Regions from separate parts of the Geodermatophilus sp. SYSU D00698 genome, predicted to be linked through region 2. Evidence: riboswitches for the same ligand, from Rfam matches in the RefSeq annotation. Region 2 holds a riboswitch; each other region holds the start of a gene.

Region 1 (9,239 bases), on a different contig from region 2:
CCGCGGGGTCCCCGGGTAATGCGGTCGCGGCGCGCGAGCCGAGCGCGTTGACTGCCCCGGCCCACCACGACGCCGCGGGGACCGGGCCCCGCTCAGGAGAAGAGAAAGGACGATGGAGGAGATCAGCGGACGCCTGCTCAGCTGGGCGTCGATCCTCGAGGACGCGACCCGCGAGCAGGCCGAGCGCACCGCCTCGCTCCCGTTCATCCACCCGCACGTGGCGCTCATGCCCGACGCCCACCTGGGGCTCGGCGCGACCGTCGGCTCGGTCATCCCGACCGACGGGGCGATCATCCCGGCGGCGGTCGGGGTGGACATCGGCTGCGGGATGATGGCCGTGCGCACCCAGTTCACCGGCGACGACGTCCGCGGCCGCAACCTGGCCACGCTGCACGAGCAGATCTCGCGGGCGATCCCGCTGTCGGCCGGCCGCTACAACCGCAGGCTCCGCGACACGGCCGCGCCGCGGGTCGAGGAGCTCCGCGCGCTCCCGGGCGCGGACCAGGCCGACGGCGTCGTGCGCGACTGGCCGCTGCAGCTGGGCTCGCTCGGCTCGGGCAACCACTTCATCGAGGTGTCCCTCGACGAGGCCGACCGGGTGTGGTTGTTCCTGCACTCGGGCTCGCGGGGCGTCGGCAACAAGCTGGCGTCGAAGCACATCCGGGTGGCGCAGGAGCGCACCCGGGCCCGCGGCGTCGTCGTCCCCGACCGCGACCTCGCCTACCTGGAGGAGGGCGAGCCGGAGTTCGACGCGTACATCGAGGCACTGCACTGGGCGCAGCGGTTCGCCGCGCTCAACCGCGAGGAGATGATGGACCGCGTCGCCGACCAGGTGTCCCGGTTCCTGACCGAGGAGGTCCGGCGCGAGCAGGTGGTCCAGTGCCACCACAACTACACCGAGCGGGAGACCCACTACGGCCGCCGGGTGTGGCTGTCCCGCAAGGGCGCGATCGCGGCGCGCCGGGGCCAGTGGGGGCTCATCCCGGGGTCGATGGGCGCGGCGTCCTACGTCGTCGTCGGCAAGGGCGACGCTGCGTCGCTGACCTCGGCGCCGCACGGTGCCGGGCGGGCGTTCTCCCGGTCGGCCGCGCGCAAGCGGTTCAGCCGGGCCGACCTCGACCGGCGGATGACCGGCATCGCCTGGGGCCGCTCGGACGCCTTCCTCGACGAGCACCCCGAGGCGTACAAGAGCATCGACGTCGTCATGGCCGACGCCGCCGACCTGGTCGAGGTCCGGCACACGCTGCGCCAGGTGGTGAACGTCAAGGGCGACTGAGGTCCCGCGCCCGCTCGTGCTCTGCCCCCGGTCGGGGGCAGAGCACGAGCACGCCGGGCGAGGAGCCTGCCGACTTTCGGTGCCACCTGGGCTCCAGCAGAGTGACGGCGTGACGACGTCGATCGAGGCCGCCGCGCTGCAGGAGGTGGCACCGGGCGTCTTCGCCTACGTGCAGCCCGACGGCAGCTGGATGATCAACAACACCGGCGTCGTCACCGGCGACGACGGCACGGGGCTGATGGTGGACACCACCTCGACCGAGGCCCGCAACCGCGCGCTCCTGGCCGCCGTCGGGTCGGTGGCGCCGGGCCGGCTGCGGGCGCTGGTGAACACCCACCACCACGGCGACCACACCTTCGGCAACTGGCTGGTCCCCGCCGACACCCCGGTCGTCGGGCACGTGCACGCGAGGGAGGACCAGCTCGCCGCCGGGCTGCTGGCCGCGCAGGTGCTCACCGGCCCGGACTACGGGCACCTGGAGGTGCGCCCGCCCGACCTCACGTTCACCGGCGCGCTGACCCTGCACCTCGGCGAGCGGGCGGTGGAGCTGCACGCGGTGGGGCCTGCGCACACCCGCGGCGACGTCGTCGTGTGGCTGCCGGCGCAGCGGGTCGCCTTCGCCGGCGACGTCGCCTTCGCCGGCGGCCAGCCGTTCCTCGCGGAGGGCAGCGTCGCCCGCTACCCGCGGGCGGTGGAGGCGCTGCGCGCGCTGCAGCCCGACGTGCTGGTGCCCGGGCACGGCCCGGTGTGCCGCGGCGACGAGGTCCCCCGGCTGCTCGACGACCTCGCCGGCTACGCCGCCTTCGTCGACGCCACCGCGCGCGAGGGGCACGCGGCCGGGTGGTCGCCGCTGGAGACCGCCCGCCGGCACGCGGACAACCCCTACGCCGGGTGGCAGGAGTCCGAGCGGCTGGTGGGCAACCTGCACCGCGCCTACGCCGAGCTCGACGGCCGGCCGCCGGGCGAGCGGCTGCCGCTGACCGCCATCTGGCCGGACATGGTGGCGTTCCACGGCGGCCCCATCGGCTGCCGGGCGTGAGGGAGGAGAGCTGATGCGCTGGGTCACCTACGTCTCGCCGTCCGACGGCGCGGAGCGGGCCGGGCTGCTGCGCGACGGGGAGGTGCACGGGTTCGACGCCGCGCTGGTCGACCTGCTGCCCGACCTCGCCGCGGCGGCGGAGCGCACCCCGGCCGAGGTGGTGCCGGAGGACGGGCTGGTGCTGCGCGCGCCGGTGCCGCGGCCGCCGTCGGTCCGCGACTTCCTGTCCTTCGAGCAGCACGCGCGCAACGCCGCCGCCGCGTTCGGCCGGGAGGTCTCGCCGGTCTGGTTCCAGCAGCCGGTCTTCTACTTCACCAACCCCGCGGCGGTGCGCGGGACCGGCGAGCCGGTGCCTGTCTCCCCCGGCTCGGCGGCGTTCGACTACGAGGTGGAGGTCGCCGCGGTCGTCGGCCGGGGCGGGTCGGACCTCACGCCGGAGCAGGCCGAGGCCGCGATCGCCGGCTACACGGTGTTCGTCGACTGGAGCGCCCGCGACGTGCAGGGCGTGGAGTCCCAGGTCGGCCTCGGCCCGGCCAAGGGCAAGGACGGCGCGACGACGCTCGGCCCGGTGCTGGTCACGCCCGACGAGCTCGAGCCGCACCGCTCCGGCGCCGGCTACGCGCTGCGGATGGCGGCCGCGGTCGACGGCGTCGAGCAGGGCGGCGGCAGCTGGGCCGACATCCACTGGTCGTTCGGGCAGATGCTCGCCTACGCCTCGCGGGGCACCGAGCTGCGGCCCGGTGACGTGGTCGGCAGCGGCACGGTCGGCACCGGGTGCCTGCTGGAGCTGCGGTCGCTGCACGGCGAGGAGGAGCACCCGTGGCTGCGGCCGGGCGTGGAGGTCGCGGTGACGGTCGAGCGGATCGGCACGGTGACCGCACGCATCGTCGCCGGCCCCGACCCGGTGCCGCTGGGTCCCCCCGCGACGGCCGCGCGGGCCTAGGGCGGAGCGTGCCCGTGCTCCGCCCCACGGTGGAGCCGGAGCACGGGCGCGCGCCGGTCAGTCCTCCGCCTGGCCCATCCCGGTGCCCTCGGCGGCGCCGGGGAAGCCGGGGCGGTCCCCGCTGCCCATGGGTCCCTGGGCAGCGCGGGGTCCCTGCTCGGGAGCGTCGTCGGCGACGCCGTTCTCGTCGGGGTGCTCACCGGGCAGCACGTGGTCGTCGGTGCGGCCGTCCGAGCCGCCGTTCGGCGGACCCTGGGTCATCGCGGACCTCCTCAGCCGTGCTCCGACCGGACGGCTGGGCTCACCCCGGTCGGGGCACGGGGTACCCGGCCCGGCGCCCCGGACACGGCTCGGGCGGTCGGCGTCCGCCCCGCGACGGGTGGTCAGGGGCAGCTCTCCTCGAGCTTCACGACGCCGAGGTCGATCGTCCCCTCCGCCGCGCCGGTGACCCGCTGGCCGGCCGGGACGTTCTGCGTGCAGACCCTCCAGTTGGCGTCGAGCACCTGGTTGCGGGTGCCGAGCAGGTCGTGGGACAGGCTGAGGAGGACGCCGTTGGCCTGGATCAGGTCCTGGGCGTCCTGCAGGGTCATCCCGACCACCGACGGCATGGCGAAGTCGACCACCGGCGCGGCCGGCGTGGTCGGGGCCGGGGTGGTCGGGGCGGCGGTGGTGGACGGGACCGGCGCGGGCGCCGGCGTCGACTCGGGAGCCGGCGCGGAGGCCGACGCACTGGTGGCCGAGGAGGTCGACGCGTCCGACGCCGCCGCGGTCTCGTCGCTCCCGCACCCGGAGGCGAGGACGCCGACGGAGAGCAGGACCGGGACGGCGGCGAGCCGGCGGAGCGGACGGACGGCAGAGGCGAGCTGGGTCATGGGACACCCCGTGGAGATCGAGAGCGGCGCGTGCGCCGGTCGCCCCACAGCCGGGCTGCGACCCGGTGCCGCGAGAGGAACGCCAGGAGCCTCACACGGTCGGCGGTCGCCGTCCGGGAGATCCGGGACGGCGTCGTAGCGGGACGGTCACGAAGTGCCCCGGTCGCCCCGCCGGTCCCCCCGGACACGCCGCGGCCCCCGTCCCGGGTGAGGAACGGGGGCCGCGGTCGCGCTCGCAGGTCAGTAGCCGCGACCGGCCTGACCCTTGCCGCCCTTCGCGTTCTTGGCCTGGAAGTCGCGGATGAACTGCTTGATCTTGGCCTGGTTCTGCGGCTTCCGGAGCTCCTGGACGACCTTGGCGGCGACGCCCGAGGCGATCAGGTTCCTCATCATGCCCATGGGGGGACTCCCTCCTCTCGACTGCTGGTTCCGGTGCCCCGTCAACGGGCGGCGCAACCGTCGCGATCCCCGGGGTTTCCCGCTCCCGTCGTGGTGGGCCGCTGACGCGCTGTGCGGGCGCACCGCTGCGTCCTTTCTCGTCCGCCACGGCGTGTCGGCGCCTGCGTGTCGGAGGTCGAGCGGCGGAGGGGACGGCTCCTGCGCTGGTGGAACGGGCGATTCGGATCCGCGGCCCGCGTCAAGTCCGCGACTCGCGTCCGGGCGTGGCGCGGACGCGATCCGGTTGAACGCTGCAACACCCCTCCCTACCGTCGTCGCGGTCCGGCCGGCCCTCAGTCACCTCCCGTGTGACACCCGCCGGACACGCCGAACCAGGCGGCCGGCAACCGGCCGGCGCCCGGACCGGGGACCCACGTGAGCACTGGGGTGAAGCGCGCGCCGTCGCGCCGGGCGACTCCTCCGCCCGAACCCGTCAGCTAACCCGGTAGGCGGTCGCGGAGAACAGGAGAACCGTCGTCGATGACGACTGCACGCACGTCCACCGCCCGTCGCTCGTTCCGCGGCATCGCCGTCGCGGCCCTCGCCGGAGCCGGCATCGCCCTCTCACCCCTCCCGGCGTCGGCCGCCGCGGGCGACGGGGGTACCGCGACGGTCGCCGCCGCACCGGCGGCCGCTCCCAACGGCGCGGCCCAGGCCGCCGTCGACACCGCCCTGGCCCAGGTCGGTGACCCGTACGTGTACGGCGCCACCGGCCCGAGCTCGTTCGACTGCTCGGGCCTGACCAGCTACAGCTACCAGGCGGCGGGCGTCTCGATCCCGCGCACCTCGAAGGCCCAGTCGACGTTCGGCACCCCGGTGGCGAAGGCCGACCTGCAGCCGGGCGACCTGGTGTTCTTCTACAGCCCCGTGTCGCACGTGGGCATGTACATCGGCAACGGCCAGATGGTCCACGCCTCGACCGCCGGCAAGCCGGTGGCCGTCGTGAGCCTCGACTCGATGCCGGAGTACGTGGGCGCGCGCCGCGTCGCCTGACGCGCGGAACGGTGTCCCCGGCCGGCTCGCCCGGCCGGGGGCACCGAACCGTCCTCGGGTGGTGTCCGCCGGCGATCCCGCCTGGCCGCGGCCCGCCGGCCCCGGGCCGGTGGTGGCGGTGGGCAAGCTCGTCGCCGACCAGCTGCTCGAGCTGTCCGCGCCGCTGGTGGCCGGCGGCCAGCAGCGGGTCGAGCGGACGACGACGGCCGGCGGCGCCCCCGCCAACGTCACCGCCGGCGTGGCCCATCTGGGTGCGCCGGCGCGGTTCGCGGGCTGGGCCGGCGCCGACCCGCTGGCCGACGGGCTGCTGGCCGGTCTCGCTCGGAGGGGCGTCGAGCTCGCGGTGGTCCGCCGCGGGCGCGCGCCGCTGTCGACGGTGCTCGTGCACCCCGACGGCGAGCGCACGGTGCTGACCGACCGCGGCGAGGGCGGCCTGGAGCCGGCCGACGTCCGGCCGGAGTGGTTCGCCGGCGCCGCCGTCGCCCACCTCGACGGCTACGACCTGCTGCGCTTCCCCGACGTGGTGCGGGCCGCGGCCGGCACGGCGCACGACCTCGGGGTGCCGGTGAGCGCGGACGTCGCCGCGGCCGCCCGCATCGAGCGGCACGGTGCCGATGGCTACGTCGAGCTGCTCGCCGGGCTGCGTCCGGACGTGCTCTGCTGCAACGCCGCGGAGGCCGCGGCCCTGGGCCTGGACGGCGCCCTGCCCGCCTGGGCGCCGCCGCTGGTGCTGGTGCACGCCGGCGCCCGGCCGACCCGGGTCGTCACGGCGGCGGGCACGGTGGAGGTCCCGGTGGAGCCGCTGCCCGCGGGTGGACCGCGCGACACGACGGGCTGCGGGGACGCGTTCGCGGCCGGGCTGCTGACCGGCTGGCGCGCGGGCGTGCCCGTGCTGGACGCCGTCCGGATCGGCCACGCGGCAGCTGCTGTGGTGGCGGGTGTGGTCGGCGGTCAGCCGCCATCGTCAGGCGCCTGACCTGGGGGTTCGTGCTGCGCGGGCACTGCCGGCTCTCCGACGCCGCCGCTGCCCGACTGGTGCGCAGCGGCCGGGCGCTGGACCACCTGCCCGCCCTCGCCGAGGCCCACGACGCCGGTCTGGTGTCCGCCGAGCAGGTCGCCGTCGCCGCGAAGGCGGTGACCCCCGAACGCCTCACCGCCGCGGCCGCCGGGGTGGACCTGGCCGTCATCGACGCGGTGCTCACCGGCGTGGCGGTCGAGCAGCCGCACGCCGACCTCGTGCAGGTCGTGCAGCACTACCTCGACGACCTCGATCCCTACGGGCCCGAGCCCGACCCCACCGAGGGCCGGTCACTGACGCTGGCCAAGCACGCCGACGGGTCGCTGCCCACGCTGCGCGGCCACAGGCCGCAGATCGCCGTCGTCATCGACCTGGCCGACCTGGTCGACCCGGCCGGGAACCCGAACGCCGGGCGGATGGCCTTCGGCGCCACCGTCTCCGCCGCCCGGACTCGCTGGCTGGCCTGCGACGGCGCCGTCTCCCGGGTGGTGTTCGGCCCCGACGGCGCCCCGCTGGACCTGGGCCGCGAGCAGCGGCTGATGAGCCGCCACATCCGCAAGGCCGCCGAGCTGCGCGACGGCGGGTGCGTGTCCACCGGCTGCGGCGCCCCGACGTGGTGGTGCGACGTGCACCACCTGGTCCACTGGATCGACGGCGGCGACACCAGCCTGGACAACGCAGCCCTGCTGTGCGAGCGCCACCACACCGAGGTCCACCACGGCTTCCGGGTGGAACGACGACCGGCCGGCCGATGGCGCACGTGGCGCCCCGACGGCACCGAGATCACCACCCCGGCGCCACTGCTCTCTCCTGCCGCCTGACTCAGGGGAGGTAGCGGCGGCGGAAGAGCGCTGCCCAGCCCTCGAACTCCGGCACCGCCGCCGCGGCGTCCGCGAGGTCGCCGTGTCCGCGGAAGAGCACGCGCGTCGGCAGGGCACCGCGGTCGGCGTCGAGCCGGCGCACCACCTCGCGGGCGCCCTCGTCGTCGTCCCGGGCGAGGACCAGGGTCACCGCCGCGTCCCACTCCAGACCACCCGCGGAACCGCCGCGGCGCACGCTCTCGGTGAGCAGCACGTTCCGCAGCAGCTGCCGGGTCGGGTACTCGCCGAGGCGGTCGAAGGCGCCGTCGGCCATGCCGAACCGTTCGCAGTGCCGGCGGTAGCTGGCGTCCTTCTCCCGGCGCCGCCCGTCCTTCTCCGGACCGGGATCCCGGCTGAAGCCGTCCACGTACTTGGTCTCGACGGCGACGAGCAGGCTCCGGCCGTCGGCCAGCCGGGCCGACAGCACGGCGTCGAAGGCCGACCCGTCCCCGAGGTGCTCGCGTGGGGCCGGCGCCCACTCGCACTCGATGCCGTCGATGACGCGGTCGCCGACGTCGACCCGCTCGAGTCCCGTCACCGGCAGGTCCAGGAGACGGCCGATCACGACCGCGGCGGCCTCACGGTGGGCGCGCAGGTGCCCGAAGACGCTGAACGCCAGTGGCATCGAGCTGAGCATGTTGGTGAACAGCCGCGAGCGCTCGAGCTGACCTCCCTCCTCGCGCACGACCTCGGCGCGTGCGCGCGCGTACCGCGCCGCCTCGGGTGAGAGGAAGTTGCGGTCGCCGTGCTCCTCGCGGAGGTGGTTCCCGAGCGGCCGGCCCTTCCACGTGCCGGCCGGCAGGCCGAGCACCTGCTCGCGGAAGTCCGACTGCCGCCGCCGCTCCCGCCGGGTGACCGGGCCGTCCGACCGGACGACGGAGATGACGCTGTCGGTCACGACGTCAGATCCGCGCCAGGAGTTCGGCCTTCTTGGCCTCGAAGTCCGCGATGGTGATGACGCCCGCGTCCCGCAGCTCGGCCAGCTGGCGCAACTGCTCGACGACCGCGGGGAAGCCGCCGTCACCGGCAGTGCCCGGCTGCGGAGCCGGGGCGGGCGCCTGCTTGACGAACGGGTCCGCCGGAGCCGCCTGCGCCGGCGGCACGAGCAGCGCACTGACCGCGGAGCGGACCTGGTCCACGAAGGGGCCGCCGTCCGCCTTCGGCACGGACGTGTAGGTGACCTTGCGGCCGCCGTCCTGCACGGTCAGCTTCCCCGTCAGGACACCGGCGTCCCACAGGATCGAGCCGAGGCGCAGCAGGGGGTACTCGTCGATGCTGGAACCACCCCACCCGTCGCGGGCGAAGAGGACGCGGCGGTCCGTGAGCGCGAGCAGGCCCTGGCTGGTCCCGAGGACGGCAGGAGCGAGGGCTTCGACCCGCTCACCCGGCCACAGGTGGGCGGCGAGCCCGCGGATCTCCTTCCTCCTGCCCATCGTCGACGACATGCGCGCCGCCGCGGCGGCGATGTCGGGACGCAACTGCTCGGCCATGGTGCTCCTGTCCGCTCCGGCCCGCGTGGGCGCGGACTCCGGACGACGGTAAGGACGGATCCCTGGGCGCCGTGGGACCCGGTGGCGCGGTCCGGCACGTCTCCCCCGGCCGTCCCAGTCGCCTCACGAGGAACCGCTGAGGGCGATCGGCCCCGCGTCGGTTCAGTGGCGGACGCCGAGGTGGCGCTCCGCGCAGGTCGAGCAGAGCCCGGTGTTGTCGTGCACGTGCTCGCGGGCGTTGACCTGGCGGCACACCGGGCACCAGCGGAAGGTCCGCCGCCGCCTGCGGGCGACCTCCTCCGCCGCCTCG
Region 2 (9,239 bases):
GGCCGACGATCGCCTGGTCGGCGGCGCCGTGGCCGTGGTGCTCGAACCGGGACCGGTAGAACTCCACCATCCGCTGGGTGTGCTCCTTCGGCCAGAAGATGTGGTTGTGGAAGAAGCCGTCGCCGTAGTAGGCGGCCTGCTCGGCGATCTGCGGCGAGCGGATCGAGCCGTGCCACACGAACGGCGGGACGCCGTCCAGCGGCCGCGGGGTGGAGGTGAAGCCCTGCAGCGGGGTGCGGAACCGGCCCTGCCAGTCCACGACCTCCTCGTCCCACAGCCGGCGCAGCAGCGCGTAGTTCTCCACCGCCAGCGGGATGCCGTTGCGGATGTCCTGGCCGAACCACGGGTAGACCGGGCCGGTGTTGCCGCGGCCCATCATCAGGTCGACGCGGCCGTCCGCGAGGTGCTGCAGCATCGCGTAGTCCTCGGCGATCTTCACCGGGTCGTTGGTGGTGATCAGCGTGGTCGACGTCGACAGCTGCAGCCGGGAGGTCTGCGCCGCGACGTAGGCCAGCGTGGTCGTGGGGGAGGACGAGAAGAACGGCGGGTTGTGGTGCTCACCGAGCGCGAAGACGTCGAGGCCCACCTCCTCGGCCTTCTTCGCGATGGTGACGACGGCCTTGATCCGCTCCGCCTCGCTCGGCGTCCGCCCCGTCGTCGGGTCGGTCGTGACGTCGCTGACCGTGAAGACCCCGAACTGCATCTCGCGCTCCATGTGGTTGAGAGTGCAACTACTGTACCCGGCCCAACGACCCGCCCCCGCCGGGCATTCCCGACGCCTCCGTGACCGTACTGAGACCTCTCGACCGCGCTCGGTGACCGGCCCGGCACGTCCGGGCGCGACCGGTCCGGACGCCCCGCACGCGTCCGTGTCGACCCGTCCGGCCGCACGCGGCGGGTGGAACTCTGTGATCACCCCCGACCGGCACGCCGGTGGGGGGCCGGATCGGACGGCGCACCGAGGGGGAACCGGGATGTCGCTGCGGGGACGGGGAGCTGCTCCCGACGGGACCGGGGACGGCACCGCGGAGCCGCCTCCGGGACGTGGGCTCGACGGCCTGCTGGGCACCGGACCGGTGTTCACCGGGGCGGTCCGCGGCTACGACCGCGTGCAGGTCGACGACTACGTCGCCTGGGCCGAGACCGAGCTCCTGGTCCTGCGCCGGGAGAACGAGCACCTGCTCAGCCGCTACGCCGCCGCCTCGGCCGAGTTGCAGAACGCCCGCCGGCGGCTGGCCCAGCTGGTCCGCGAGCGGCAGAGCCTGCCCGGCCCCGAGGACGCGGCGGCGATCGTGCGGCGGGCCGAGGAGGAGGCCGCCGCGCTGACCGCCGCCGCCGAGGAGGAGGCCGGGCGGATCCGCGCCGAGGCGCTCGCCGAGGCGCAGGCCCGGCTGTCCGGGGTGGCCGAGATGCGCGAGGCGGTGCTCGCCGCCCGCGAGCAGACCCGCAGCGAGGCCGCCGCCGTCCTCGAGGCCGCGCGCCGCGAGGCGGCCCGGCTGGAGGAGGCGGCCGCCGCGGAGCGCGAGCGGCGGGACCGCGAGGCCGCCGCGGCACGGGCGCGGGCCGACGCCGAGGCGCTCGAGCGCCGGCACGCCGTCGAGGCCGAGCTCGAGCCCCTGCGCGACGAGCGCGACCGGGCGCGCGACTGGCTGCGCCTGCTGACCGGGCAGTTGGACGAGGCGCTCGCCGTCGTCACCGGCGTCGTGCCCGACGACGTCCCCGCCCTGGGCGACAAGCGGGGGCTGGCCCGTCTGGAGGACTCCGCCGGTGGACTCCGGGCGGAGTCGCGTCCGGCGTCGTCCGGGACGGACGTGTCCGACGTGACACCGCTGCACGGGCCCGGCCGGCCCGAGGTGGCCGCGGCCTCCTGACCAGCGGCGACGCGGGGGCGGGTTCCGGGACGAGGGGGTCCGCCCCACCCGTCACGGCCGCACCTCCGGCCCCGGCGGTTGTCACGAACCGGTAACGACCGTACGGTGGCTGGCGTCCGGCTGGTCGTCAGGTCCCCGTCCTGGGGAGCCCGGCCGGACGCCGCCGAGTCGTGTCCGCGCCCGTGGACGCGAGCCGGGGACCCACCGCAGTACTGGGGTGAATCGCGCCCGCCGAGCTCCGGCCCGGCGCGCGTAGGGCTGCTTCCCGCCCGAACCCGTCAGCTAACTCGGTAGGCGGCTCACGGAAGAAACGGAGAGTCCCCGCATGCCCCGCCTCCGGGCCGAAGCGGCCCGCAGGTGCAGCTGCCCGCGCGCACACCGCGCTCCCGCGTCCGCCTGACGCCGGCCGCCCCTGCCCTGCCGCTCCCTGCGACGACGTCGCCGGGGACCCCGTAGTCCGCGACACCCGTAGCCCCGCGCCGCACGCGCATGCCCGAGGTCCGCCTCCGGGCCCGCTGCCGCGCGCACTCTCCCTCGGAGCCCTCACCCCCTCATGTCCCGCCACGTCCCGAACACGCCTGCCGACGCCCCCGCGACCGTCGAGCTCGCCACCGCCGACACCCCCGACACCGCCGCCGAGACCACGGCCGGCACCGCCACCCGCGAGCTGCCCGCGGTCGCGGACGCCGCCGAGGCCCCCGCCCGCCGGCGCCTGTTCCGCCGCGGCAGCCCGCCGCTGGGCCCGCGCCGCCCGGCCCTCCTGCTCGGCGCCGCCGCCGCCGGCGCGCTGATCGTCGGCGTCGTCTCCACCAGCGGCCCCGCCGCCTCCGCCGGCACCGACACCGCCGGCACCGCGGTCAGCGTCGCCGACGAGCTGGGCATCCCGCAGCAGCAGGCCGCGACCGCCCCCGACCTGACGTCGCTGGCCGACATCGCCGCCTCGCGCGCCGAGCGCAGCGCGCAGGAGGCCGGTGCCGCCCACGCGCAGCTCGCCGCCGAGCAGGCCGAGCGCGACCGCCAGGCCGCCGAGGCCGAGGCCGCCCGCGTCGCCGCCGAGCAGGAGGCCGCCCGCGTCGCCGCGGAGCAGGAGGCCGCCCGCCAGGCCGCCGAGGCGCAGGCCGCCGCCGAGGCCGCCGCCGCGGAGCAGGCCGCCGCGGAGCAGGCCGCCGAGGAGCAGGCCGCCGAGGAGGCCGCCCCCGCCGCGCCCTCCGGCTCCTTCAAGGACTACGCGCTGAGCAAGGTCGGCAGCGGCGAGCAGTTCTCCTGCCTGGAGAAGCTGTGGGGCAAGGAGAGCGGCTGGAACCCCAACGCCCAGAACCCCACCAGCACCGCCTACGGCATCCCGCAGTTCCTGGACTCCACCTGGGCCAGCACCGGGATCGCCAAGACCTCCGACGGCTACCGCCAGATCGACGCCGGCCTGATCTACATCGAGGAGCGCTACGGCTCGCCGTGCGACGCCTGGGCGCACAGCCAGGCCACCGGCTGGTACTGATCGACACGTGATTCATCGAGGGCCGGCCACCCGGGTGGTGCCAGCGGGGTTCGTCCGCGCGCACACCCAGGTGCGCCGGCCCTCGCTCGTCCCCGAGGTGCGGCTGCACGTCGCCGACGACGTCGTCGCCCTGTGGGAGGCGATGGAGACCGCGGCCGGCGGGGCGGGCGAGGAGCCGCCGTTCTGGGCCGCCGCCTGGCCCGGCGGGCAGGCGCTGGCCCGCCACCTGCTCGACGAGCCCGCCACCGTCGGCGGCCGCACGGTGCTCGACCTCGGGTCGGGCAGCGGCCTGGTGGCCGTCGCCGCCGTCCTCGCCGGTGCCCGGTGGGTGCTGGCCAGCGACGTCGACCCGTTCTCCCGGACGGCGGTCGGCGTCAACGCCGGCCTCAACGGCGTCGCGGGCATCAGCGTCACCGGCGACGTGCTGGACCGCGAGCCGCCCGCCGTCGACGTCGTCGTCGCCGGGGACGTCTGCTACGACCGGGAGATGACCGGGCGGGTGCTGCCCTTCCTCGACCGGGCGCGGGCCCGCGGCTGCGAGGTGCTCGTCGGCGACCCCGGCCGCCCGTACCTCCCGCACGAGCGGCTGGAGTCGGCCGCGGTGTACGAGGTCCCCGAGACGGAGGGGCCCGGGCTGCGCCGGACGACGGTGTGGCGGCTGCCCTGAGCGCCGCCGGATACGGTCGCCGCGTGCGCCCCTACGCCTTCACCGGTACCGCCGTCGTCACCGGGGCGGCCAGCGGCATCGGCGCCGCGCTCGCCCCGCGGCTGGCCGCCCGCGGCAACGACCTCGTGCTGCTCGACCGCGACGCCGAGCGGCTCGAGGGCGTCGCGGCGGCGGTGCGTGCGGCCTCCCCGGGCCAGTCGGTGGCCACCGTCGTCGCCGACCTCGCCGACGCCGGGCAGCTGCGCGCGGCCGCCGACCGGGTCGTCGCGGACCACCCGGGGACGACGCTGCTGGTCAACAACGCCGGCGTCGCGCTGGGCGGGCGGTTCGACCAGGTGACCCTCGAGGAGTTCGAGTGGGTCGTGGACGTCAACTTCCGCGCCACCGTCCGGCTCACCCACGCGCTGCTGCCGACGCTCCAGGCGCACCCCGGGTCGCACCTGGTGAACGTCTCCAGCCTGTTCGGGCTCATGGCGCCGGCCGGGCAGGCGGCGTACGCGTCGAGCAAGTTCGCCGTCCGCGGGTTCACCGAGGCGCTGCGGCACGAGCTGGCCGAGGACGGCGTCGGCGTGACCAGCGTGCACCCCGGTGGCATCGCGACCCGCATCGCCGAGACCGCCCGTGTCGCCAGTGGCGCGGACCCGGCGGAGGCCGAGCGGGGCAAGCGGGAGTTCGCCAGGCTGCTGCGGTACCCGGCCGGCCGCGCCGCGCAGCGGATCGTCGACGCGGTGGAGCGGCGCCGGCCGCGGCTGCTCATCGGCGCCAGCGCCGTCGTCCCGGACGTCCTGGTGCGCCTGGCGCCCGGCTCGTACGGGAGGGTGCTCGCCGCCGCCACCCGCCTGGCCGCCCTGCGCCGGGCCTGACCGCGCAGGGGCGCCGGTGGCCGTCCACGTCGGCACGTCGGGCTGGAGCTACGACCACTGGGAGGACGTCCTGTACCCGCCGGGGACGCCGTCCCGCGACCGGCTGGCCCACTACGTCCGCCGGTTCGGCACCGTCGAGCTCAACGCCAGCTTCTACCGCTGGCCGCGCACCGCGACCTTCGCCGGGTGGCGGCAGCGCCTGCCCGAGGGCTTCCGGCTGTCGGTCAAGGCCCCGCGCGGGCTGACCCACGCCAAGCGGCTGTACGCCCCGGAGGCCTGGGTCGAGCGGATGACCGCGGCCTGGCACGAGCTGGGGCCCCGGCGGGCGGTGCTGCTGGTCCAGCTGCACCCGGCCGCCGCCCGCGACGACGCCCGGCTCGACCACTTCCTCGGCCTGCTGCCGGACTGGATGCGGGTGGCCGTGGAGTTCCGGCACCCCAGCTGGCACGACGACGGCGTGTTCGCGCTGCTCGAGCGGCACGGCGCCGCCTACTGTGTGATGAGCGGCGCCGGCCTGCCGTGCGTGCTGCGCGCGACGGCGCCGTTCGTCTACGTCCGGCTGCACGGGCCCGACGCCGCGCACCTGTACGCCGGCTCCTACCCCGACGCCGACCTGCGCTGGTGGGCCGACCGGATCGGCGAGTGGGCCGGGCAGGGGCGCGACGTCTACGCGTACTTCAACAACGACGGGTACGGCCACGCGGTCCGGAACGCGGAGACCCTGCGCGCGCTGACCGGCGGCTGAGGTCCGCAGCCGCGAGACTGGGTCCGGTTCCCGCCCACCGGGGCGGGCGGGCCGGGGGAGGTGCGCGTGAGCGAGTCCGAGGACAGGCCCCGCGACGGCGGGCTGGTGGCGCGGTCGGTCGAGGAGTTCGTGGCGCAGCTGCGCGGCTTCACCGACCGGGCCACCCGGCTGGCCGCCGGCGCCGTCCCGTCGGGGCTGTCGCTGCCGCGGCTGCCCTCGCCGCCCGGGGCGATGTCGGCGGCGCAGGTGCGGTCGATCGCGTCGTCGGTGCGGGCGCAGCGGCAGCTCGTCGAGGGTCTGGTGGGCCAGTTGCAGGCCTTCGACGAGCAGCTGGCGGTCTTCGAGCGGATCCTCGAGCCGCTCGTCGAGTGGAGCGGCACCTGGGCGCGGCTGGAGGAGTCCTTCGCCGACGTCCTCCGCCGCTCCCCGTCGGACCGGCCGGCCGACCGGCCCACCGGCCAGGAACCGCCGCCCGCTCAGTCCTCGTAGCAGGCGGTCAGCGCGGCCACCACCAGCGGCACGTCGAGCGCGGAGGCGAGCTCGCGGCAGGAGTGCATGGCCAGCATCGGCGCGCCGACGTCGACGGTCGCCACGCCCAGCCGGGTGGCGGTCAGCGGGCCGATCGTCGAGCCGCAGGGCAGGTCGGCGCGGGAGACGAAGTACTGCACCGGCACGCCCGCCTCGGCGCACCGCTCGGCGAACCAGCCGCTGCCGGCCGCGTCGGTGGCGTAGGCCTGGTTGGCGTTCACCTTCAGCACCGGGCCGCCGCCGAGCTGCGGGGTGTGGGCGGGCTCGTGCCGGTCGTACCGGGTCGGGTGGACGGCGTGCGCCGTGTCCGCCGAGACCAGCCGGGACCGCGCGAGCGTCCGGGGCAGCGCCTGCGGGTCCGCGGGGTCGGTGACGGCGACCAGCCGGCGGACGACGTCCTCCAGGAAGCTGCCGCGCGCCCCCGACATCGAGCCGCTGCCCACCTCCTCGTGGTCGTTGGCGACCAGCACCTGGGTGCGCTCGCCGGGTGCCGCGCCGACCAGCGCCGTCACGCCGGCGTGGCAGCTGGCCAGGTTGTCCAGCCGCGGCGCCGCGACCCACGTGCCGTCCGCGCCGGCGGGGGCCGCGGGCTGGGTGTCGGCCAGCACCAGGTCGTGCCCGACGACGTCGCCCGGCGATCCCCCGACGGCCGCGGCGAGCGCCTCGGTGAGCCCGGGCTCGGTGTCCAGGTCCCGCGACCAGACGGGGACCAGGTGCCGCTGCGGGTCCAGCGTCAGCCCCTCGCGCACGCTCCGGTCGAGGTGGACGGCCAGCGACGGCAGCCGCAGCGGGGCGCCGTCGAGCCGGACCAGCGCGGTGCGGCCGCCGCGCAGCACCACCCGCCCGGCGACGGTCAGCTCCCGGTCCAGCCAGGTGTGCCACAACCCGCCGCCGTACGGCTCGACGCCGACCAGCCGGTAGCCGGCCTGCCGGACGTCGGACCGCGGCCGGACCCGGAAGGTGGGGGAGTCGGTGTGCGCGCCGACCAGCCGCATGCCGGCCTCGGCGAGCGGGGCGCTGCCCAGCCGGAACGCGACGAGGCTGCCCTGCCGCACCACGAAGTGCGCCCCGCCGGGGGCGAGCCGCCACGCGTCGGCCTCGGCCAGCTCGGTGAACCCGGCGGCGGTCAGCCGGCGGGTGAGCTCGGCCACGGCGTGGAACGGGGAGGGGGCGGCGTCGACGAGACCGCGCAGGTCGTCGCCGAGGGAGAGGTCCGGCACGCCTGCGATCCTGCCCCACGGGCCGGGCGCCCCGACCCCCGCCCGTGAATGGTCATGCGCGGACGTGCATAATCTCTCTCGTGTCCAAGGTGCTCACGTCCCTGCCCGTCGGCGAACGCGTCGGGATCGCCTTCTCCGGTGGTCTCGACACCTCCGTGGCGGTCGCCTGGATGCGCGACCGGGGCGCGGTCCCCTGCACCTACACCGCGGACATCGGCCAGTACGACGAGCCCGACATCGCCTCGGTGCCCGGCCGGGCCACCGCCTACGGCGCGGAGATCGCCCGGCTGGTCGACTGCCGCGAGGCGCTGGTCGAGGAGGGCCTGGCGGCCCTGACCTGCGGGGCGTTCCACATCCGCTCCGGCGGGCGCAGCTACTTCAACACCACCCCGCTCGGCCGCGCGGTCACCGGCACGCTGCTGGTGCGCGCCATGCTCGAGGACGACGTCCAGATCTGGGGCGACGGCTCGACGTTCAAGGGCAACGACATCGAGCGGTTCTACCGGTACGGCCTGCTGGCCAACCCCTCGCTGCGGATCTACAAGCCGTGGCTGGACGCCCGGTTCGTCGAGGAGCTGGGCGGCCGCAAGGAGATGTCGGAGTGGCTGACCGCGCACGGCCTGCCCTACCGGGACAGCGCGGAGAAGGCCTACTCCACCGACGCCAACATCTGGGGTGCCACCCACGAGGCCAAGCGGCTGGAGCACCTCGACGCGAGCATCGAGATCGTCGAGCCGATCATGGGCGTCCGGTTCTGGGACCCCGCCGTCGAGATCGAGACCGAGGACGTGACGATCGGCTTCGCCAACGGGCGGCCGGTCTCGGTCAACGGCAAGGAGTACGCCTCCGCCGTCGACCTCGTGCTCGAGGTGAACGCGATCGGCGGCCGGCACGGGCTGGGCATGTCCGACCAGATCGAGAACCGGGTCATCGAGGCCAAGAGCCGCGGCATCTACGAGGCGCCGGGCATGGCGCTGCTGCACGCCGCGTACGAGCGGCTGGTCAACGCCATCCACAACGAGGACACCCTCGCCACCTACCACACCGAGGGCCGGCGGCTGGGCCGGCTCATGTACGAGGGCCGGTGGCTGGACCCCCAGGCGCTCATGCTGCGGGAGTCGCTGCAGCGGTGGGTCGGCATGGCCGTCACCGGCGAGGTCACGCTGCGGCTGCGGCGCGGGGAGGACTGGTCGGTCGTCGACACCACCGGCCCGGCCTTCAGCTACCACCCGGACAAGCTGTCGATGGAGCGCACCGAGGACCCCGCCTTCGGCCCCACGGACCGGATCGGCCAGCTGACCATGCGCAACCTCGACATCGCCGACTCCCGCGCCAAGCTCGAGCAGTACGCGCGGCTCGGCATGGTCGGCGGCGGGGCCGAGCCCGCCGTCATCGGCGCCGCGCAGGCGGCCGCCACCGGGCTGATCGACCGGATGACCGAGGGCGGCGCGCAGGCGATCGCCGGCCGCACCGCCCCGGTCGACGACGAGGCGCTCGACCGCGCCGCGATGGAGTCCGGCACCGACTAGGGAGGGACCCCGTCCTCCTCGCCCCTCGCAGGCTCGGGGCGAGCCTCTGGACGGGGCCGTCCCCGCACGCCGCTCACACGTTCGCGTCTCGACCCAGGGGGCGGAGGTCCACCCGGAGCGGGTGGTCGGCGGGGACCTCGACGAGCACGATCGCCACGCCGTCGGGGTCCTCGACCGTCGCCTCCAGCAGGCCCCACGGCATGCGCCCGGGCTCCGCGACGACGGGGACGCCGGCCCCGGCCAGCCGCGCCACCTCGGCGGCCAGGTCGCGCACCTGCACCCACAGCGCCAGCCCGCGCGGGCGCTGGTCGGCCCGGCCGG
Region 3 (9,239 bases), on a different contig from region 2:
GGGCGTCGCCATCAACGGACCCCTCCACCCAGGGCGGCCGCCACGCCGCGGCGGTCGGGCTTGCCGGTGTGCAGCGTCGGCACCGACCCGATCAGGTGCAGCTCGCGCGGCGCGGACGGGCCGCCCAGCCGCTCGGCCACCCACGGCCGCAGGGCCGCGAGGTCGGGTGCGGCGCCCGGCGCCGGGACGACGGCGGCCACCACCCGCTGCCCCCACTCGTCGTCGGGCCGGCCGAAGACCACGGCGTCGGCGACGGCGGGGTGCTCGCGCAGCGCCCCCTCGACCGCCTGCGGGGCCACGTTCACCCCGCCGGTGACGACGACGTCGTCGAGCCGCCCGGCCACCGTCAGCCGCCCGTCGGGGCCGACGCTGCCGGCGTCGCGGGTGCGGAACTCCCCGCCGGCGAACGCCGCCGCGGTGCTCTCCGGGTCGCGGCGGTAGCCGAGCGCCAGCACCGGTCCGGCGATCGCGATCCCCTCGTCGTCCGCGCGCACCCGGACGCCGTCGAGCGGGACGCCGTCGTAGACGCACCCGCCCGCGGTCTCGGTCGTGCCGTAGGTGGTCACCACCGCGACGCCGGCCTCGCGGGCGCGCGCCAGCAGCCCCGGGTCGGTGGCCGCGCCACCGACGAGCACCGCGTCGAACGCGCGCAGCGCCGCCGGCTCGCGCTCCAGGTACCGGCGCAGCTGGGTGGGCACCAGCGCGGTGTACCGCCGGCCGGCGGGCATCCGCGCCACCCCCGCGGCCAGGTCCTCCCCGGGCGCGAGCACGGTGGGCGCCGTGCCGCCGAGCACCGACCGCACCAGCACCTGCAGCCCGGCGATCGCCGACACCGGCAGCGCGAGCAGCCAGGCGCCCGGGCCGCCGAGCCGGTCGAGGGTCGCCGTCGCCGAGGCCCGCAGCGCCGCGGCCGGCAGCAGCACGCCGCGCGGGCCGCCGGTCGACCCGGAGGTGACGACGACGAGGTCGGTGCCGTCCTCGAGCGGCTCGTCCGGCGCGAGGACCTCCCGCGCGGCCGCCGCGGGCGGCCCGGCCGGGAGGACGGCGAGCGGCGCGGCGCCCTCCAGGCAGGCGCGGACGGCGGGCAGCACGGTGCCGAGGACGGCGTCGGGGGAGTCCGGCGCGGGGAGGACGGTCAGCTGCCGGATCACGGGTCCCGAGGGTACGTCGCGCGCGACATAGGCTTGCGGGCGTGATCACCCCCGCCGGCCTCCCCGAGGGGATCGACCGGCTGGCGGTGTGGTCGGTGCCGATGCGCACCCGCTTCCGCGGCATCGACGTCCGCGACGGCGTGCTCGTGCACGGCCCGGCCGGCTGGGGAGAGTTCTCCCCGTTCTGGGACTACGGCGTGCGGGAGAGCCGCCGCTGGTGGGCGGCCGCCGCCGAGGCCGCGTTGCAGGGCTGGCCCGCGCCGGTGCGCGACGCGGTGCCGGTCAACGTGACCGTCCCCGCGGTGGGCGCCGAGCGGGCGCACGCGATCGTGACCGCGTCGGGCTGCCGGACGGCGAAGGTGAAGGTGGCCGAGCCGGGCCAGACCGCCGCCGACGACCTCGCCCGCGTGGAGGCCGTCCGCGACGCGCTCGGCCCGTCCGGTGCGCTGCGGGTGGACGCCAACGCCGCCTGGGACGTCGACACCGCCGTCGCCCGCATCCGGGAGCTGGACCGGGTGGGCCTGGAGTACGTCGAGCAGCCCTGCGCCACGCTGGCCGAGCTCGCCGCGCTGCGCCGCCGGGTCGACGTCCGGGTCGCCGTCGACGAGGGCGTGCGCCGCGCGGACGACCCGCTGGGCGTCGACCTGCGGGAGGCCGGCGACGTCGTCGTCCTCAAGGTGCAGCCGCTCGGCGGCGTGCGGGCCGCGCTGCGCGTGGCCGAGGCGCATGGGCTGCCGTGCGTGGTCTCCTCCGCGCTGGAGTCCTCGGTGGGCATCGCCGCGGGGGTCGCGCTGGCCGCCGCGCTGCCCGAGCTGCCCTTCGCCTGCGGCCTGGCCACGGTCGCCCTCCTGGACGGCGACGTCACCGACGCCCCGCTGCTGCCGGTGGACGGCGCGCTGCCGGTGACCCGGCCCGACCCCGGCCGGCTGGACGCCGTGACCGCGCCCGGCGACGTCACCGCCCGCTGGACGGAGCGGCTGGGCGCGGTGCTGGCCGCGTGAACCCCTCCACCGCGCTGGCCCGCGTGCTGGTCGACGAGCTGGTCCGCGGCGGCGTCCGCGACGCCGTCGTCGCGCCCGGCTCCCGCTCGGCGCCGGTCGCGCTGGCGCTGGCCGCCGCCGAGCGGGCCGGCGTCCTGCGGCTGCACGTGCGCATCGACGAGCGGACGGCGTCCTTCCTCGCCCTGGGCCTGGCCCGCGCATCCGGCCGGCCGGTGCCGGTGCTCACCACCTCCGGGACGGCGACCGCGCACCTGCACGCCGCCGTCCTCGAGGCCGACGTCAGCGGGGTGCCGCTGCTGGCGCTCACCGCCGACCGGCCGCCGGAGCTGCGCGGCACCGGCGCCAACCAGACGATCGAGCAGCCGGGCCTGTACGGCGGTGCGGTGCGCTGGGCGGCCGACGTCGGCGTGCCCGAGGCCGGCCGCGAGGCCGCGCAGAACCGCTACTGGCGCTCGGTGGTGTCCCGGGCGCTGCTCGCGGCCACCGGCGTCCTGTCCGGCGACCCCGGGCCGGTGCAGCTGGACCTGCCCTTCCGCGACCCGCTGCTGCCCGAGGAGGAGCCCGGCCCGCTGGAGGGCCCGTGGGCCGGCCGGGACGGTGGCGCGCCGTGGACCGCCGGCGCGTCCGCGCCCGCCGCGGCCGCACCGATCGCCGACGGCCCGCGCACGCTCGTCGTCGCCGGGGACGGGCCCGACGCCGCCGGCCGGGCGTGGGCGGCCGGCGCCGCCGCGGCCGGCTGGCCGGTGGTCGCCGAGCCGAGCGGCGGGGCGTGGACCGACGGCGCCGTGCGCGGCGGGGCGCTGCTGCTCGGCGTGCCCGGCTGGCTGGACGCGCACCGGCCCGACCGGGTGGTCGTCGTCGGCCGGCCGACGCTGTCCCGGCCGGTGTCCGCGCTGCTGGCCGACCCGCGGGTGCGCGTGGAGACCGTGGTCGCCGGGCCGCGCTGGCCCGACGCCGGCCGCTCCGCCGCGCTGGTCACCCGCGCCGCCCCGCCGGCCGGGCCGCCCTGCGACCCCGGCTGGGCCGCCGCCTGGCGCGCGGCCGCGGACCGGGTGGGCGCCGCCGTCGACGCCGCGCTCGACGCCGCGCCCGGGCTGACCGCCGCCCGGCTGGCCCGCGACGTCGTCGCCGCGCTGCCGCCTGGGGCGCTGCTGGTGCTCGGCTCCTCCACGCCGGTGCGCGACGTCGACCGGCTCGCCGTCCCGCGCGGCGACGTCGCCGTGCTCGCCAACCGCGGCGTCGCCGGCATCGACGGCACGGTGTCCACCGCCGTCGGCGCCGCGCTGGTCCACGGCGGGCCGGCGGTGGCGCTCATGGGCGACCTGACGTTCCTGCACGACCTGCAGGGGCTGCTCACCGGCGAGGGCGAGCCGCGCCCGGACCTCACCGTGGTGGTGCCCGACAACGACGGGGGCGGGATCTTCGCCCAGCTGGAGCCCGGGCGGCCGGCGTACGCCCGCGACTACCGGCGGGTGTTCGGCACGCCGCACGGGCGGGACCTGGTCGCCGTCGCGGCGTCCCTGGGGTGGGAGTCGATGGCGGTGACCACGCCGGAGGAGCTCGCCGCCGCGCTGGCGCGCGGCGGGCCGCGGGTGGTCGTCGCCCGCACCGACCAGCGCGCGGAGGCCGACCTCGCCGTCGCCCTGCGGGAGGCCGCGGGCCGCGCGCTGGCCTGACCGGTCCGAGGAGCGCCGGACGGGGCCGGGCACGGCCGGGAGCCCGTCCCGGGCCCTCGTGACGGGCCGGTCCGGCACGCGTTCCCGGTGGCCTTCGTCACGGGACCCGGCGCGGCCGCGGCGGGGGCGGCACGACCCCGGCAGGGCCCGATCCTGCGCGACGAGCAGCGGGTTCCGTTACCCGCGCGGTGGTCACGCCGACGTCACGCCATACCCCACGCGCCCCGGCCGAACCGCCGTGTGACCGCCGTCACGACGACAGTCGACATGACGACACGTAACGTTTTGGCTGCGCTCAGCGAACACGGAGCGCGGCACCGGTCCGCCAAACCCTGCCCACCGGTCGCCCACGTCAACTCCCAGGGCAGGGGTGGGGGACCCACTCTTCCGGCGCGCGACGGCCTACGGGGGCCTGTCGGAGCGCGCCTCGGGGTGAAGCCGCGGACCGCGGCCGGGCACCGATCGCCCGAACCCGACAGCTCACCTCGCCGGCGGTGATCGGGAGATCATCACCATGCCCAAGCACCGCGCACCCCGCTACGTCCGCACCAAGAAGGTCATCGCCAAGGCCCCTGTCGCCGCCGGCGCCGCCGCCGTCGGTCTGGGCGTCCTGAGCTCGCCGGCCTCCGCCTCCACCACCCACGACTGGACCGGCGTCGCCCAGTGCGAGTCCAGTGGCAACTGGAGCATCAACACCGGCAACGGCTACTACGGCGGGCTGCAGTTCAGCCAGTCCACCTGGGCCGCCTTCGGGGGCACCGACCTCGCCCCGCGCGCCGACCTCGCCACCCCGGCCGAGCAGGTCCAGATCGCCGAGGCCGTCCTGGCCGGCCAGGGCGTCGGCGCCTGGCCGACCTGCGGCAAGTACCTGACCGACGGCACCACCGCGGCTGCCGCCGAGGCGCCGGCCGCTCCCGCCGAGCAGGTCGCCCCGGCCGCCGGGGCCCCGGCCGCTCCGGCCGAGCAGCCGGCCGCCGAGCAGGCCGCGCCGGCCGAGCAGGCCGAGGTCAGCACCGAGGAGTACACCGTCCGCTGGCGGGACACGGTGGCGAAGATCGCCGCCGCCCACGGCCAGAGCTGGCGGGAGCTCTACGAGCGCAACGTCGACGTCATCGGCGGCAACCCGAACCGGATCTACCCCGGTCAGGTGCTGGCGCTCAGCGGCTCGACCGCCGCCCCGGCCGAGGCCGCTGCGGCTCCCGCCGCCGAGGCCGCCCCGGCCCCGGTCGCCGCCGCCGGCGAGGCGGCGCCCGCCGCCACCCCGCCGATCGCCGAGGCCGCCCCGCAGGTCGCGCAGGCCTCGGTCGTCGCCGAGATCACGAACACCGCCGGCGCGATCCACGAGGCCGTGCAGGCGGCGGCGAACGCCGTCGTCAGCAACGTCCCGGGCGCCGCGGACATCACCCTCGGCGGCACGCGGGCCAGCGCGGTCGACCCGGACGGCCACCCCTCCGGCAAGGCGCTGGACTACATGGTCATGTCCGACGCCGCCCTCGGCGACGCGATCGCCCAGTACCACGTCGACCACTGGGACGAGCTCGGCGTCGAGTACGTCATCTGGCAGCAGCGCATCCTGACCTCGCCCGACGGCGCCTGGAAGGCGATGGAGGACCGCGGCGGCGCGACCGCCAACCACATGGACCACGTGCACGTGAACTACGTGGGCTGACCTCCGCCTCACCCGACGAGGGCCCCGACCGCGCGCCGCGGCCGGGGCCCTCGTCGTTCCCGGGGCAGGACGGCGGCCGGCCGGGAGCGGGCCGGCTCAGCCCTCGAGCGCGGCCTGGAAGGCGGCGAACTTCGACTGGGTCTCGGCGAGCTCGGCCGCCGGGTCGGAGCCGGCGACGATGCCGCAGCCGGCGAACAGCCGGGCCGAGCACGGGTCGTCGTCGACCAGCTGCGCGCAGCGGAGGGCCAGCCCGAACTCGCCGTCCCCGCGGGCGTCGAGCCAGCCCACTGGCCCGGCGTAGCGGCCGCGGTCCATGCCCTCCAGCTCGGCGATGACCCCGGCGGCGGCCTCGGGCGGGGTGCCGCAGACGGCGGCGGTGGGGTGCACGGCGTCGACCAGCTCCAGCAGCCCGGCGCGGCCGCGGGCGCCCGAGCGGCGCTGGGTGCCGACGACGTCGGTGGCCAGGTGCCGCACGTTGGGCAGCGTGAGCAGCGAGGGCTGCTCCGGCACCGACAGCGCGGTGCAGAACGGGTCGAGCGCCCGCACGAGCGAGTCGACGGCGAGGGCGTGCTCGGCGCGGTCCTTGGCGCTGGCCAGCAGGCCGGCCGCGAGCCGCTCGTCCTCGGCGCCCGCGCCGCGCGGGGCGGTGCCGGCCAGCACCCGCGCCGACAGCTGCCGGCCGGTGCGGCGCAGCAGCAGCTCGGGGGTGGCGCCGAGCAGCCCGTCGACGGCGAAGGTCCAGCAGTCGGGGAAGCGGGCGGCCAGCCGGTCGAGCAGGCGGCGGGGGTCCAGCGGCACGTCGGCGGTGACCAGCAGGTCGCGCGCGAGCACCACCTTGGCGAGGTCACCGGCGCCGATGCGGCCGATCGCGGCGGACACCGCGCCGCACCACGAGGCGGGGTCGAGCGCGCCGTCGGCGTAGCGCAGCCGCCCCGGCGCGGGGGTCAGCGGCTCGCGGGCCGCCGCCAGCACGTCGCCCGGGTCGGCGTCGCCGCTCGTGGTCACCCAGGCGACGCCGTCGCGGCGGCCGACGACGACCTCGGGGACGACGAACACCGACGTCTCCCGCGCGGGGTCGAACGCGGCGCTCGCGAACACGACCGGCCCGGAGCCGGGCACGCCCACCTCGTCGTCGACGGCGAGGGCGGCGCTGCGGTCGGCCCACCAGGCGGCGGCCTCGGCCAGCGCGCCGGGACCGGAGACCTCGAGGCGGTCGGCCTCGCCCCAGCCGACCAGGCCCTCGCCGCGGCGCACCCAGGACAGCGCGCCCTCGCGCGGCAGCAGCGCCAGCAGGTCGGGGGAGTCGGGCAGCGCGACCGTGGTCACGGCGGGCGCGGCGGCGTCCGGGGTGGTCACCGCCGCTGCCGTCACGTCCCCCAGCGTAGGCAGCCGGTAGCGTCGTCCGCCGTGGCAGACCGGCGAGACAGCGCACACACCGCCGGGTCGAGGGCCGGGCTGGACAAGCAGCCGCACGAGGTCGCGGCCATGTTCGACGGTGTCGCCCGCCGCTACGACCTCACCAACACCGTGCTCTCCGGCGGTCGCGACGCCGCCTGGCGGCGGGCCACCCGCGAGGCGCTGGGCGCCCGGCCGGGGGACCTCGTCCTCGACGTCGCCGCCGGCACCGCCGTCTCCACGGTGGAGCTCGCCGCCGGGGGCGTGCGCGCCGTCGCCTGCGACTTCTCCCAGGGGATGCTGCTGGCCGGCGCGGGACGGCCGGTGCCCAAGGTGGCCGGCGACGCGATGGCGCTGCCGTTCGCCGACGCGAGCGTCGACGGGCTGGTCGTCTCCTTCGGCCTGCGCAACGTGGCCGACCCCGACGCCGCGCTGCGCGAGTTCGCCCGGGTCGTCCGGCCGGGCGGGCGGCTCGTCGTCTGCGAGTTCTCCAGCCCCACCTGGAAGCCGTTCCGCACCGTCTACACCGAGTACCTCATGCGGGCGCTGCCGCGGATCGCCCGCGCGGTGAGCAGCAACCCCGACGCCTACGTCTACCTGGCCGAGTCGATCCGCGCCTGGCCCGACCAGCCGGCGCTCGCCGCCCGCGTCCGGGCCGCCGGGTGGACCGACGTCGCCTGGCGCAACCTCACCGGCGGCGTCGTCGCGCTGCACCGCGCCGTCCGCCCCTGACGGGCCGCCGGCGAGGGCTCCCGCGGCACGCCCGCGGGGATAGCGTCGCCGCATGACGACACCGACACCGATGCCCGAGCCGCCCGGTCCGTCGCCGTCCCCGGTCGACCCGATCTCCCCGCCGTCGCCGGCCCCGCTGCCGCAGCCGAGCCCCACCGACCCGAGCGCCCCGCCGCCGTCGGGACCCCAGCCCGTCTGACCCGGGCCGCGCGGTGGACGGCCGCCCGTACCGCGACCGGCGCGACGCCGGCCGGCAGCTCGGCGCGCGCCTGACCGACCCCGCCCGTCCCCCCGCCGTGCCGCTCGGCCCCGACGCGCTCGTCCTCGGCCTGCCCCGCGGCGGCGTCCTGGTCGCGGCCGAGGTCGCGGCGGCGCTCGGCGCGGAGCTCGACGTGGTCGCGGTCCGCAAGCTCGGCCTGCCCGAGCGGCCGGAGCTGGCCATGGGCGCGCTGGCCGCGGTGGGGGAGACCGTCGAGAGCGTCCGCAGCGAGTCCGTCCTCGCCCGCAACCCCGTCGGACCGGCCGCCGCGGACGAGGTCCGCCGCTCCGAGCTCGCCGAGCTGCGCCGGCGCCAGCTCGCCTACCGCGGCGACCGGCCGCCGCCCGCGCTCGCCGGCCGCACCGCCGTCCTCGTCGACGACGGGCTGGCCACCGGCTCCACCATGCGCGCCGCCCTCGCCGCGGTCCGCGCGGCCGGCCCCGCCGCGGTCGTCGTCGCGGTGCCCGTCGGGGCGCCCGACGTGTGCGCCGACCTGTCCGTGCTGGCCGACGAGGTCGTCTGCCCGGTCACCCCGCACCCGTTCGGCGCGGTGGGCCGCTACTACGACGACTTCGGCGAGACGTCCGACGACGAGGTGCACGCCGCGCTCGCCGGCGGCTCCGGCGGGGGGCCCGCCTAGGCTCGGGACGACCGCATTCCGAGCACCGAGGGGGCCGCGCGTGACGAGTCCGACCGCCGGGGGCGGCGCCGACGTCGTGGTGGTCGGTGCGGGACCGGCCGGGTCGGCCGCGGCCTGGACGCTGGCCACCGCCGGGCTCGACGTCGTCGTGCTGGAGAAGGCGCGCTTCCCGCGGGAGAAGGTCTGCGGCGACGGCCTGACCCCGCGCGCGGTGAAGGCGCTCGACGAGATGGGGATCGACGTCTCCCCGGCGGCCGGCTGGGTGCGGCACCGGGGCCTGCGGGTCTTCGGCGGCGGCCGGGTCGTCGAGGTCGACTGGCCGCAGCTGTCCTCCTGGCCCGGCTACGGGCTCATCCGGCCGCGGAAGGACCTCGACCCGATGCTCGCCGAGCACGCCGTGGCCGCCGGCGCCCGGCTCGAGCAGGAGGTCACCGTCACCGGCCCGCTGCTGGACGACGCCGGCCGGGTCGCGGGCGTGCACGCGCAGGCCGGCCCGGACAGGGAGGAGGTGACCTGGCGGGCGCCGCTGGTCGTCTCCGCGGAGGGCCTGTCCGGCCGGCTGGCCAAGGCCATCGGGCTGACCCGCCGCGAGGACCGCCCGCTCGGCGTCGCCGTCCGCCGGTACGTCGAGACGCCGCGCGGCGAGGACCCCTACCTCGACATCTCCTTCGACCTCTCCGCCGAGGGCCCCACCGCCGACTCGATGCCCGGCTACG

What was found. Region 2 has a riboswitch for cyclic di-AMP ahead of ACI8AB_RS07785 (aggregation-promoting factor C-terminal-like domain-containing protein). Riboswitches for the same ligand answer to the same signal wherever they lie in the genome.
Region 1: linked by a shared signal. The riboswitch ahead of ACI8AB_RS06980 (C40 family peptidase) and the one ahead of ACI8AB_RS07785 (aggregation-promoting factor C-terminal-like domain-containing protein) in region 2 are both predicted to bind cyclic di-AMP.
Region 3: linked by a shared signal. The riboswitch ahead of ACI8AB_RS04475 (transglycosylase family protein) and the one ahead of ACI8AB_RS07785 (aggregation-promoting factor C-terminal-like domain-containing protein) in region 2 are both predicted to bind cyclic di-AMP.

The regions. Positions count from the first base shown of each region.
Region 1 is NZ_JBJGZD010000005.1:198,337-207,575, reverse strand. Features, by position in the region: gene ACI8AB_RS07010 (RtcB family protein) at 113-1,276, shown strand; gene ACI8AB_RS07005 (MBL fold metallo-hydrolase) at 1,386-2,315, shown strand; gene ACI8AB_RS07000 (fumarylacetoacetate hydrolase family protein) at 2,329-3,258, shown strand; gene ACI8AB_RS06995 (hypothetical protein) at 3,316-3,519, opposite strand; gene ACI8AB_RS06990 (PASTA domain-containing protein) at 3,642-4,130, opposite strand; gene ACI8AB_RS06985 (hypothetical protein) at 4,371-4,529, opposite strand; cyclic di-AMP (ydaO/yuaA leader) riboswitch at 4,931-5,015, shown strand; gene ACI8AB_RS06980 (C40 family peptidase) at 5,049-5,561, shown strand; gene ACI8AB_RS06975 (carbohydrate kinase family protein) at 5,620-6,537, shown strand; gene ACI8AB_RS06970 (DUF222 domain-containing protein) at 6,549-7,400, shown strand; gene ACI8AB_RS06965 (PGN_0703 family putative restriction endonuclease) at 7,402-8,337, opposite strand; gene ACI8AB_RS06960 (SHOCT domain-containing protein) at 8,342-8,929, opposite strand; gene ACI8AB_RS06955 (hypothetical protein) at 9,092-9,239, opposite strand, start outside.
Region 2 is NZ_JBJGZD010000006.1:133,044-142,282, forward strand. Features, by position in the region: gene ACI8AB_RS07775 (LLM class flavin-dependent oxidoreductase) at 1-715, opposite strand, end outside; gene ACI8AB_RS07780 (hypothetical protein) at 975-1,871, shown strand; cyclic di-AMP (ydaO/yuaA leader) riboswitch at 2,023-2,183, shown strand; gene ACI8AB_RS07785 (aggregation-promoting factor C-terminal-like domain-containing protein) at 2,425-3,366, shown strand; gene ACI8AB_RS07790 (class I SAM-dependent methyltransferase) at 3,374-4,033, shown strand; gene ACI8AB_RS07795 (SDR family NAD(P)-dependent oxidoreductase) at 4,057-4,896, shown strand; gene ACI8AB_RS07800 (DUF72 domain-containing protein) at 4,913-5,641, shown strand; gene ACI8AB_RS07805 (hypothetical protein) at 5,708-6,130, shown strand; gene ACI8AB_RS07810 (M18 family aminopeptidase) at 6,118-7,389, opposite strand; gene argG (argininosuccinate synthase) at 7,470-8,918, shown strand; gene ACI8AB_RS07820 (VOC family protein) at 8,992-9,239, opposite strand, start outside.
Region 3 is NZ_JBJGZD010000003.1:233,460-242,698, reverse strand. Features, by position in the region: gene ACI8AB_RS04495 (1,4-dihydroxy-2-naphthoate polyprenyltransferase) at 1-12, opposite strand, end outside; gene menE (o-succinylbenzoate--CoA ligase) at 12-1,151, opposite strand; gene ACI8AB_RS04485 (o-succinylbenzoate synthase) at 1,193-2,152, shown strand; gene menD (2-succinyl-5-enolpyruvyl-6-hydroxy-3-cyclohexene-1-carboxylic-acid synthase) at 2,149-3,828, shown strand; cyclic di-AMP (ydaO/yuaA leader) riboswitch at 4,169-4,338, shown strand; gene ACI8AB_RS04475 (transglycosylase family protein) at 4,343-5,497, shown strand; gene ACI8AB_RS04470 (isochorismate synthase) at 5,594-6,868, opposite strand; gene ACI8AB_RS04465 (demethylmenaquinone methyltransferase) at 6,905-7,624, shown strand; gene ACI8AB_RS04460 (phosphoribosyltransferase) at 7,837-8,523, shown strand; gene ACI8AB_RS04455 (geranylgeranyl reductase family protein) at 8,564-9,239, shown strand, end outside.